Regions from separate parts of the Kluyvera sp. 1366 genome, predicted to be linked through region 2. Evidence: riboswitches for the same ligand, from Rfam matches in the RefSeq annotation. Region 2 holds a riboswitch; the other holds the start of a gene.
What was found. Region 2 has a riboswitch for thiamine pyrophosphate ahead of thiC (phosphomethylpyrimidine synthase ThiC). Riboswitches for the same ligand answer to the same signal wherever they lie in the genome.

Region 1: linked by a shared signal. The riboswitch ahead of thiB (thiamine ABC transporter substrate binding subunit) and the one ahead of thiC (phosphomethylpyrimidine synthase ThiC) in region 2 are both predicted to bind thiamine pyrophosphate.

What each region holds. Positions count from the first base shown of each region.
Region 1 is NZ_JBTRDW010000005.1:137,788-143,283, reverse strand. Features, by position in the region: gene thiP (thiamine/thiamine pyrophosphate ABC transporter permease ThiP) at 1-1,015, opposite strand, end outside; gene thiB (thiamine ABC transporter substrate binding subunit) at 1,015-2,001, opposite strand; TPP riboswitch at 2,048-2,143, opposite strand; gene sgrR (HTH-type transcriptional regulator SgrR) at 2,179-3,840, opposite strand; gene ACVLVH_RS12490 (MFS transporter) at 4,095-5,282, shown strand; gene leuD (3-isopropylmalate dehydratase small subunit) at 5,319-5,496, opposite strand, start outside.
Region 2 is NZ_JBTRDW010000017.1:20,059-25,554, forward strand. Features, by position in the region: gene ACVLVH_RS23635 (aminotransferase-like domain-containing protein) at 1-305, shown strand, start outside; gene thiE (thiamine phosphate synthase) at 459-1,106, opposite strand; gene thiC (phosphomethylpyrimidine synthase ThiC) at 1,103-3,025, opposite strand; TPP riboswitch at 3,116-3,216, opposite strand; gene rsd (sigma D regulator) at 3,452-3,958, opposite strand; gene nudC (NAD(+) diphosphatase) at 4,047-4,820, shown strand; gene hemE (uroporphyrinogen decarboxylase) at 4,860-5,496, shown strand, end outside.

The DNA.
Region 1 (5,496 bases), on a different contig from region 2:
CCACGCAGAGCACGCCGGCGCCCACGGCAATACGCAGCGAGGTAAAGGTGGCTTGCCACAGCGCCGCTTGTTGCAGCGCACCGGCAACGCCGCCGCGCAAACCATCGACGATTACTGCCGCCAGCGGCGGTAACAGCAGCAGCAGCGCCAGGCCAATCAGCAACGTATCGCTGATGCGCGCCTGCCATGAATCCTGCGGATCGCGCCAGCCGCGAATGCTCTGGCTGCCGGTGGGAATGGCTTTGCTAAAGCGCTGGCTCAGCATTACCAGCAGCAAACAGCAAGCGAGCTGTAACAGCGCCAGCAGCGCCGCGCGGCCCGGATCGTAATCGAAATTTAGCGCCTGATAGATCGCCAGTTCCAGCGTGGTCGCTTGTGGTCCGCCGCCCAGCGCCAGCACCGTGGCGAAGCTGGCGAAACAGAGCATAAAGATCAGCGCCGCCGTCGGCAGAATCTGACGGCGCAGCCACGGCCACTCCAGCAGGCGAAACAGATTCCAGCCGCGCAGGCCAAGCTGGGCGGCGACTTGCCGCTGCTCGCCGGGAATGCTCTCCAATGCCTGTAACAGCAGGCGCGTCGCCAGCGGCAGGTTAAAGAAGACGTGCGCCAGCAGAATGCCCTGCAGGCCATACGGCGAAAAGTGGTAGTCAAAGCCGATGGTCGCGCACAGTTGTGCCAGCCAGCCGCTGCGACCGTACACGCTGAGCAAGCCAAACACCGCCACCAGCACCGGCAGCACCAGCGTCATGGCGCACAGACGTAGCAACAGATTGCGTCCCGGAAAACGGCGGCGGTAGAGCGCGCGCGCCAGCAGGATCGCGGGCAACACCGACAGCAGCGCCGACAGCAGCGCCTGCTCAAACGAGAACAGCAGCACATGATGCAAATAGCTGTCGTCGAGTAGCGCGCGCCAGTCGGTGGCCGGAGCGACCACCACCAATGCACCAAACGCCAGCAGCGCCACCGCGCACAGCAACAGCGCGATGGCGCTACCGGGAATCAACCAGCCGGGCATTAACGGCTAACGGCGCGTTGCCATGCGCTGATCCACGCGGCGCGATGGTCGGCGACTTCGGCTGACGTGAATTGCAACGCCTTCGCGGGCACCTGCAGCGCTTGATAACCGGCTGGCAGATCGCTTTTGATCACCGGATACATCCAGTTGCCGGTGGGAATGGTCTGCTGGAAGGCCGGAGAAACCATAAACTGCATGAACTGCTGCGCCAGCTTGGGCTGTTTACTGCTGGCGAGCTGCGCGGCGACTTCCACCTGTAAATAGTGGCCTTCACTGAATTCGGCTGCGGCGTAGTTCTCTTTCTTCTCTTCGATAATGTGATAAGCCGGAGACGTGGTGTAGCTCAACACCAGATCGCCTTCGCCTTTCAGGAACAGGCCGTAAGCTTCGCTCCAGCCTTTAGTGACGGTAACGGTTTTTTGCGCCAGCTTCTGCCACGCATCAGCTGCGTTATCGCCATACACTTTTTGCATCCACAGCAGCAGGCCAAGACCCGGCGTGCTGGTACGCGGATCTTCATAAATCACGCGCCATTTTTCCGGGCTTTCGACCAGCTCTTTCAGGCTTTTCGGCGGGTTCTTCAGTTTGTTTTTATCGTAGACGAAAGCGAAGTAGCCATAATCGAACGGGATAAAGGTTTGATTGTTCCAGCCATCCGGCAGTTTTAGGCTGCGGGTATCGACGCTGCTGTTGGCAAACAAGCCGGTTTTCTCCGCTGCCTGCACCAGATTGTTATCCAGCCCCAGCACTACATCGGCTTTGCTGTTTTTGCCTTCCATGCGCACGCGATTGAGCAGCGATACACCATCTTCCAGCGCCACATACTTCAATTCGCAGTCGCACTGCGCTTCAAAGGCTTTTTTTACCGCCGGACCGGGGCCCCAATCGGCAGAGAACGAATCGTAGGTGTAGACGGTCAGAACCGGTTTAGCAGCGAAAGCCGGAGCCGTAACCAGCAGCAACATAGGCAGAACTTTGTTTAACACTTTGCGCTCCTTGAGGAGAAGAGATGTTGAGTCGCAAAGGATCTGAGGCGTGAGGCATCTCAAATCCCTACGCCGGTATTAGCCGGATCAGGTTCGACGGGTTTCTCTCAGCCCTGATATCAAGGCACCCCGTTGAGAACGGCTCATTCTAGACATTTATATGACAGCGCGAAAGGATCACAGCTCCGGTGGTGCAAACCAGGCTGATTTGAAGTCAAACCAGCCGAGCGTATTCAGCCGCACGCCGCGCATACTGCGTTGCCCTTCCAGTAGCAGCCAGTGATGGAACAGCGGATGCAGATAGTCGCGGTCGATCAGCTGTTTGCTCCATTCCGCCAGCGGTAACGCTTTCTGCCGCCAGCGCGCGGCATCGGCTTGCCAGTCAATCGGGATGCAGTGATGCATCAACGGCAACTCGAATAGTTGCGCGAACAGCGCGTACTCCAGCGGCAGGGTAAAGTTGACGCTGCCAAGCCAGATATCACTTTCACCTTCGCCCTCGAACCACGCTTCGTAGCTCACGACACGAGTAATTAGCTCAACACCTTGCTGCGCCAGCAGCGGTCGCAGCGCGTTAGCAATACCTTCATGCTCAACGTGATGGCTGTACCAGCTCAGCGTCAGCTGAGTTAAGCCTGCCGGTTTATCGGCGGAGGTGAGATCGCGGCGATGGTGCCAGCGCGGCAGCAAGCCATAAGCCGGGAACCAGTAACGCTGATAGCCGACGCCAGCATGATTCAGTAAGGCGATGGGATTAAACAGATAGCTTACCCAGCGGCGGAAATGCGCATCGCGACCCAACTCGGAGCGCTGATCGTACAGCAGGAAGTAGCAGCCTTCTTCCAGACGACTCTCTTCCGATTTTTCATCGGCGGTTTCGCCCTGCAACTTGACTCCGGCATACACCAGCTCGTCGCTGATCTCCGGCAGCACCCAAATCGACACATCGTCAATCAGCGCGCGATAGCCAAAGTAATCATCAAAGGCGGCGATCTTCAGCTGCGTTTGCTGATTGCGCACCACGCTGTACGGACCGGTGCCAAGCGGCTGGCGGGCAAACTGGCGTAACGTGGGCCATTCGCGCGGCAGGATCATCGCGCTGACGCTGGCCAGCAGCCACGGCAACCAATCGTCCGGCTGGCTCAGATGGATATCCAGCGTCCAGGGCGCGGGCGAATCCAGTTTACTGATGTGAGAAAACAGCGGCTGGCTGCGCACGCGCTCCAGCGAAGCAATCACATCCGCCATTTCCAGTTCACGGCCATGATGAAAACGAATCGCCGGGCGCAGGAAGAAACGCCACTGCAGCGGCGAGGTTTGCTGCCAGTGATGGGCGATATCGGGTTCGATTTCCCCCTTTTCCTCATTTATGCGCATCAGGCCGTTGAAAATTTGTCGTGCCAGATGGGTTTCCGAGCGGCGCAGCGGCGAACCGGGCAGCAAATTGGGCAGCGGGCGATAATAGAGCACGCGCAGGATATGTTTGCCCTGGCGGAAGCTGCGGCCTAAATGCGCCGCAATCATCTGGCGCACCTGGTTTTTATCGCCCACCAGCTGCACTAACTGTTCGATGCGATCTTGTTCCAGCAGATCCTCGGCGCGCTGCTGCTGGAGCGCCAGGCCGGTGTAGCAAAAACTCAGCATTGAGCGCTTGCCGCGTCCCGCTTCTGCCTGCCAAATCAGCCAGCCTTCGCTTTGCATGGCGTTGAGCAGGTTACGCATATGGCGACGCGAGCAGTGCAGCAGATCGGCCAGCTCGCTGAGCGTGGTTTCCTGATCCTGCCCCTGACAGCTTTGCCATAGGCGGATAAATTGCTGCTGCAGACGTGAAGAGGACATAAAAGGGGAACTCCTTGTCAGAATCGCTCAGTTTTTCCTGCCTCATATTAGAGGCATACTGCCCGGCAATGGAAGAGCGGGAGGCATTCAGTAATGAATGGCGCTCTGCCAGCGGTTCCGCCGACGTGGAACCCCTTTCTGAGTAGGGTGCATTTTCACCGCCAGCAGCGCTTTATCTGCTGGCTTTTTTCGTTTTGCTGTAGAATCTTCTACCCTCATTTCTCTACCTTTTTTATTCGCAAAGGGATTTCTGCATGAAATCGCTGTTAACGCGTCAACGTCGCATCAATCCGGTCTACCTCTCGTTTATGGCGGTGTCGTTTATGACCGGCGTGGCCGGTGCGCTGCAGGCGCCGACGCTGAGCCTGTTTCTGACGCGCGAAGTGCAGGTAAGTCCGTTCTGGGTCGGCTTGTTCTTTACCATCAATGCGATCGCGGGGATTGTGGTCAGCCTACTGATGGCGAAACGCTCCGATAATCAGGGCGATCGCCGCAACCTGATTCTGTTTTGCTGCCTGATGGCCACGCTGAATGCGCTGCTGTTTGCCTTCAATCGCCACTATTTAACGCTGGTGACGCTGGGCGTGTTTTTGTCGGCGCTGGCCAGCGTGTCGATTCCGCAGGTGTTCGCCCTCGCGCGGGAATATGCCGATCAGTCGGCGCGTGAAGTGGTGATGTTCAGCTCGGTGATGCGTGCGCAGCTGTCGTTGGCATGGGTGATCGGGCCACCGCTGTCGTTTGCGCTGGCGCTTAATTACGGTTTTGTGACGCTGTTTTGCGTGGCGGCGGGGATTTTCCTGCTAAGCATGCTGCTGATCTGGCGCACCTTGCCCTCGGTACCGCGCGTGGTGGTCTCGCCTGAAGAGGTGCTGACGCAGCTGAGCCCGTGGAAAGACAGTCAGGTGCGGTTGCTGTTTATCGCCTCCGTCACCATGTGGGCGTGCAACACCATGTATATCATTGATATGCCGCTGTATATCAGTACCACGCTTGGCCTGCCGGAGAAGCTGGCGGGATTGCTGATGGGCACCGCCGCCGGGCTGGAGATTCCGATCATGCTGCTGGCTGGCCATTACGCGCGGCGCACCGGCAAACGCAACCTGATGCTGCTGGCGCTGGTGGCGGCAATGGTGTTTTATCTCGGATTGGTGATGTTCCAGTCGCGGACAGCGTTGATGGTACTACAACTGTTTAATGCCGCGTTTGTTGGCATCATCGCCGGGATTGGCATGTTGTGGTTCCAGGATTTAATGCCGGGCCGCGCAGGTGCGGCGACGACGCTGTTCACCACCTCAATTTCCACCGGCATGATTATCGCCGGCATCATTCAGGGCACTATGAGTGAACGCTTTGGTCATGAGTCGGTTTACTGGCTGGCGTTGGGGCTGGCGGTGCTGGCGTTGGGATTGGCGTCGCGCGTGCGGGATGTGGTTGATAGCTAGCAAAGAGAAGGGCGACAGGATGTCGCCCTTGTTGCCTCAGCGTAAGAACGCGGGCTGATTGGTCTCGTAGCTGGAGATAGACGCTTCGTGTTGCAGCGTCAGGCCAATGCTGTCGAGGCCGTTGATCATGCAGTGACGGCGGAAGCTGTCGATTTCGAAGCTATAAGTCTTATCGCCTGCGGTTACAGTTTGCGCTTCCAGATCCACGGTGAAG
Region 2 (5,496 bases):
GCCACTACTTTCCGTGTGGGATTTGTGTGTCGCGTCCGCAGGGCAGTTTCCTGATGTGGATTGAATTGCCAGAGGCATTTGACGCGGTCAGGCTCAATACCGAATTGCGTGAGCTGAACATGCAGGTTGCCGTAGGCTCGCTGTTTTCGGCCTCGGGTAAGTATCGCAACTGCTTGCGCCTGAATTATGGTTTGCCAATGAATGAGCACACAGAGCAGGCGATAGCTCAACTCGGCGCAGCGGTAGAACGTGCCATGCTGGCTTGTAGTCATGGATCCGTGCATACCTCCTCCCTGATCACGTGAAGAAAGGCAGGGCTGGGAGAGGTTGAGACCAGCCCTGGCCCGCTGCAAGCGACAGCGGGCAGGCACACTTTAGTCTTGTCAGGAAATGACGCCAGCCCCTACATCACGCTGCTGCGCGGCAGATTCCAGCGTTTCATCCTTACTTATCGCGCATTACACTGCTTCTGCGGGTTCGATTCCATTTTCCACCAGTGACAGTAACTGCTGCGTTGCTGCGCGCCAGTCGGCGGCCTGGGTAATCGCGCTCACCACCGCAATGCTGCCCACGCCGGTAGCCAGCACTTCCGGCACGCGCGCCAGTGAAATACCGCCAATCGCCACGGTTGGCACATTGTGCAAACGCGCCAGGTGGCGTTTCAATTCCACCACGCCTTGCGGCGCAGAAGGCATGTCTTTGGTTTGCGTAGGATAGATGTGGCCAAGCGCAATGTAAGAAGGGCGCAGCGCCAGAGCCCGATCTAACTCGGCATCGTCATGCGTCGATAAACCCAGGCGCAATCCCGCCTCGCGAATGGCCGCCAGATCGGCTACATCGAGATCTTCCTGGCCGAGGTGCACGCCATAAGCGTGATATTTAATGGCTAAGCGCCAGTAATCATTGATAAACAGGCGAGCGCGATACTGTTTGCCGAGTGCAATCGCCTCGCGCACCGCATCTTCCACCTCGTAATCTTCACAATCTTTGATGCGCAGCTGTATGGTGCGCACACCGGCTTCCAGCAAGCGCGCGATCCATTCCACGCTATCAACAACCGGATACAGCCCCAGCTTTGAGGCTGTGGCAGGAAAGGCGTCGGTCATACATTTTCCTCTTTAAGGGTATCGGCAGCGTGATAGATCTCGCCGCCACGATTGCGGAAGGCGTTCGACATTTGCGCCATACCCATCTCAATCGGCTGGGCTTCAGCCTGTTGGCGGGCGGCAAACTCACGCACTTCCTGGGTAATTTTCATCGAGCAGAATTTCGGGCCGCACATCGAGCAGAAGTGCGCTAATTTTCCTGATTCCTGCGGCAGGGTTTCATCGTGATAGGCGCGTGCGGTGTGCGGATCGAGCGCCAGATTGAACTGATCTTCCCAGCGGAATTCAAAACGCGCTTTCGACATCGCATTGTCACGGATCTGCGCACCGGGATGACCTTTTGCCAGATCCGCCGCGTGCGCAGCGATCTTGTAGGTGATCAGCCCTTGCTTCACATCCTCTTTGTTCGGCAAACCGAGGTGCTCTTTCGGCGTCACGTAACACAGCATGGCGCAGCCGAACCAGCCAATCATGGCCGCGCCGATGCCGGAAGTGAAATGGTCATAGCCGGGCGCGATATCGGTGGTGAGCGGGCCAAGCGTGTAAAACGGGGCTTCGTGACAATGCTCAAGCTGTTCGGTCATATTGCGTCGAATCATCTGCATGGGCACATGGCCCGGACCTTCAATCATCACCTGCACATCGTATTCCCAGGCGATTTTGGTCAGTTCGCCCAGCGTATGCAGTTCGGCAAATTGCGCCTCATCGTTGGCATCCTGAATCGAGCCGGGACGCAGGCCGTCGCCCAGTGACAGCGCCACATCGTAGGCGGCACAAATTTCACAAATCTCGCGGAAGTGCAGATAGAGGAAATTTTCGGTGTGATGCGACAGGCACCATTTCGCCATAATCGAGCCACCGCGCGACACAATGCCGGTCAGGCGTTTGGCCGTCATCGGCACATAGCGCAGCAGCACGCCAGCGTGAATAGTGAAGTAGTCAACGCCTTGTTCCGCCTGCTCCAGCAGCGTGTCGCGGAAAATCTCCCAGTTGAGATCTTCTGCAATGCCGTTCACTTTCTCCAGCGCCTGATAAATCGGCACCGTACCAATCGGCACCGGACTATTGCGCAAAATCCACTCACGCGTTTCATGGATATAGCGGCCGGTTGAGAGATCCATCACAGTGTCTGCGCCCCAGCGCGTTGACCACACCAGCTTCTCCACTTCCTCTTCAATAGATGAGCTCACCGCAGAGTTGCCAATGTTGGCATTCACTTTCACCAGGAAGTTGCGGCCGATAATCATCGGTTCGGATTCGGGATGGTTGATGTTCGAAGGGATGATGGCGCGGCCGCTGGCGACTTCCTGACGGACAAATTCCGCGGTGATATTTTCTGGCAGATTGGCACCAAAGCTGTGACCCGGATGCTGCTGTAACAGCACTTCACCGCGAATACGCTCGCGGCCCATGTTTTCACGCAGCGCGATAAACTCCATCTCCGGCGTGATGATGCCCTGACGCGCATAGTGCAGCTGGGTAACCCGGCGACCCGCTTTGGCACGGCGCGGTTGCGGCAGCTGCTCAAAACGCAGATGGTCCAGGCCTTCATCCGCCAGACGCTGCTGCGTGTAACGGGAACTCAGCTGGTGGATGGTTTCGCTGTCGTCACGTTCTTCGATCCAATTGGCACGCAGCCTGTCGAGTCCCTGATGCACATTAATGGTGGCTTGAGGATCGCCATAAGCCCCGGCGGTGTCGTAAACCGGCACCGCTTCATTTGGCTCATAGTGCGGATTCTCTTTGCTGCCGCCTATGTGCGTTGGACTGAGCTGTATCTCACGCATCGGCACGCGAATATCCGCGCGGCTGCCGGTGATCCAGATACGTTTGGAGTTGGGGAAAGCGGTTCCCTGCAGGGAATCGATAAATTCTTGCGCCTGAGCGCGTTGTTCACGACGAGAAGTTTTAGCAGACATAGCAAGTTTCCGGTAACGGTTGGAAGTTGCTTGTCCAGAGTTCGGAAGGAGTAACAGGTACGGTGCCGGGCGCCAGCATGCACCGTGCTGATAATGTCTACTCTTGTTCCCTTCGCAGGTACTAACCTGATCAGGTTCCGCGGATCCCGAATTAACGGTCTCAGCCCTAGAGGGCACTCCGACAAGTTGGTGTTTTGTGGTTTAAGCTACTTTGCTTGCCATTTTGCACCTGGGCAGTGCTCGTGACCGTCACGTACTACGTGTACGCTCCGGTCCCTGCGCGCTGTCCGAGTGCAAACTGGCTGCGCACGCTACGCTTAAACCGCAAAATTTGCCTTTTGATTGTCGTTAAAGAAGACAATAAAAAAGCCCATTTAGCATAAGAGGGCTTTTCTTGAATAACAAGTTTTTTACATCTTCGGGGTTCTAAGCCGGGCGGGCAATGGCGCTGTCGTTGGCAACCGGCGGAAGCGCCAGCTGGTTGTCCCAGGCGAGTTGCACCAGCTTATCTTCCAGCGTGAAGCGCGATTCCAGCACCTCGCCGACTTCGGAGAGCGCGGTTTGAAAATCCACGCAATTATCATCGTTAATCGCTTGCTGCAGATGGCTATCGTAGAGCTGCATGATGCGATCGGTATTCGCCTCCAGTGCCGGATAAATCTGCGCAGCGACGAATAAGGGGCTATCACCCTGCATCTCACTAATGATGTGTTCATACACGCTGAAATGGCCGGTGGAAAGGTAATCCACCAGGTTGTGACAAAATGCGTCCAGCGCCTGTTCATCCAGCGTGGATAACGCATCTTTTTGTGGCTTCATGCCAATAAGCTCGTAGTAAGTGACGAGCAGCTGTCGACGGGCGCGCAGCCATGAATCAACCAATTCATTTCCGCCGCCTACACGCTCTGTCAGGTTATCTAACTGGTTAAGCATATGGGGCTCCAGGTAGGTTATAGTTGTTTATTACACACTTAATATTAGGATTTCAGCGTGCGATTTGACGCTAAGGACAACGATTAAGATGCAACGTGAGATCTCAAGCTTAGACGCTGGATGGTGGGTTGTCAGCCATGAGCAAAAACTTTGGTTGCCGCAGGGCGAATTGCCGCATGGCTTAGCCAGCGATTTTGGCCTCAGCGGCAGCAACGCGATTTTGATCGGCGAGTGGCAGGGCGAGAATGTCTGGCTGGTACGTGAATCGCGTCCGGACAGCATGGGCTCCGTGCGCCAACTGATTGATGAGGATGTCGGCCTGTTCCAAATCGCCGGACGTGGCGTGCAGCTGGCGGAGTTTTACCGCTCGCATCGCTGGTGCGGCTATTGCGGCCATGAGATGCACATCAGCAAACGCGAATTTGCCTGCTTGTGCAATCACTGCCGCGAGCGTTATTACCCGCAAATTGCGCCGTGCATCATCGTGGCTATCCGCCGTGGCGATGAGATCCTGCTCGCCAATCATGCGCGTCATCGTAACAATATCTACACCGTGCTGGCGGGCTTTGTCGAAGTGGGCGAAACCTTAGAACAAGCGGTGGCGCGGGAAGTGATGGAGGAGAGCAACGTGCGGGTGAAAAACGTGCGTTACGTTACCTCGCAGCCGTGGCCGTTCCCGCACTCTCTGATGATGGCGTATATGGCGGAATATGACGGCGGCGATCTGCAACACGACGGCAAAGAGCTGCTGGATGCCGGCTGGTATCGCTACGACGATCTGCCGCTGTTGCCGCCGCCCGGCACGGTGGCGCGTCGCCTGATTGAAGATACCGTTGCCCTGTGCCGCGCCAGCGCGGCGTGAAAATGCTACACTGCTGGCCTTAGCATGAGAGAGCCCATTATGAGTGAACTGAAGAACGATCGTTATCTGCGCGCCCTGTTACGTCAGCCGGTAGATGTCACACCGGTATGGATGATGCGACAAGCCGGGCGTTATTTGCCGGAGTACAAAGCCACGCGCGCTGAAGCCGGTGATTTTATGTCGCTGTGTAAGAATGCTGAGCTGGCGTGTGAAGTCACGCTGCAACCGCTGCGTCGCTATGCGCTGGATGCGGCAATTCTCTTCAGCGATATCCTCACCATTCCGGATGCGATGGGACTTGGGCTCTACTTTGAGACCGGCGAAGGCCCGCGTTTCTCCAATCCGATCACCTGCCGTGCGGATGTCGACAATCTGCCAGTGCCGGATCCAGAGCAAGAGCTCGGTTATGTGATGAACGCGGTGCGTACCATTCGTCACAACCTGAAAGGCGAAGTGCCGCTGATCGGTTTCTCCGGCAGCCCATGGACGCTGGCAACCTACATGGTTGAAGGCGGCAGCAGCAAAGCGTTCACCAAAATTAAAAAGATGATGTACGCCGAGCCGCAAACCCTGCACAAGCTGCTGGATAAGCTGGCAGATAGCGTGATTCTTTATCTCAATGCGCAGATCAAAGCTGGCGCGCAGTCGGTCATGGTGTTCGACACATGGGGCGGCG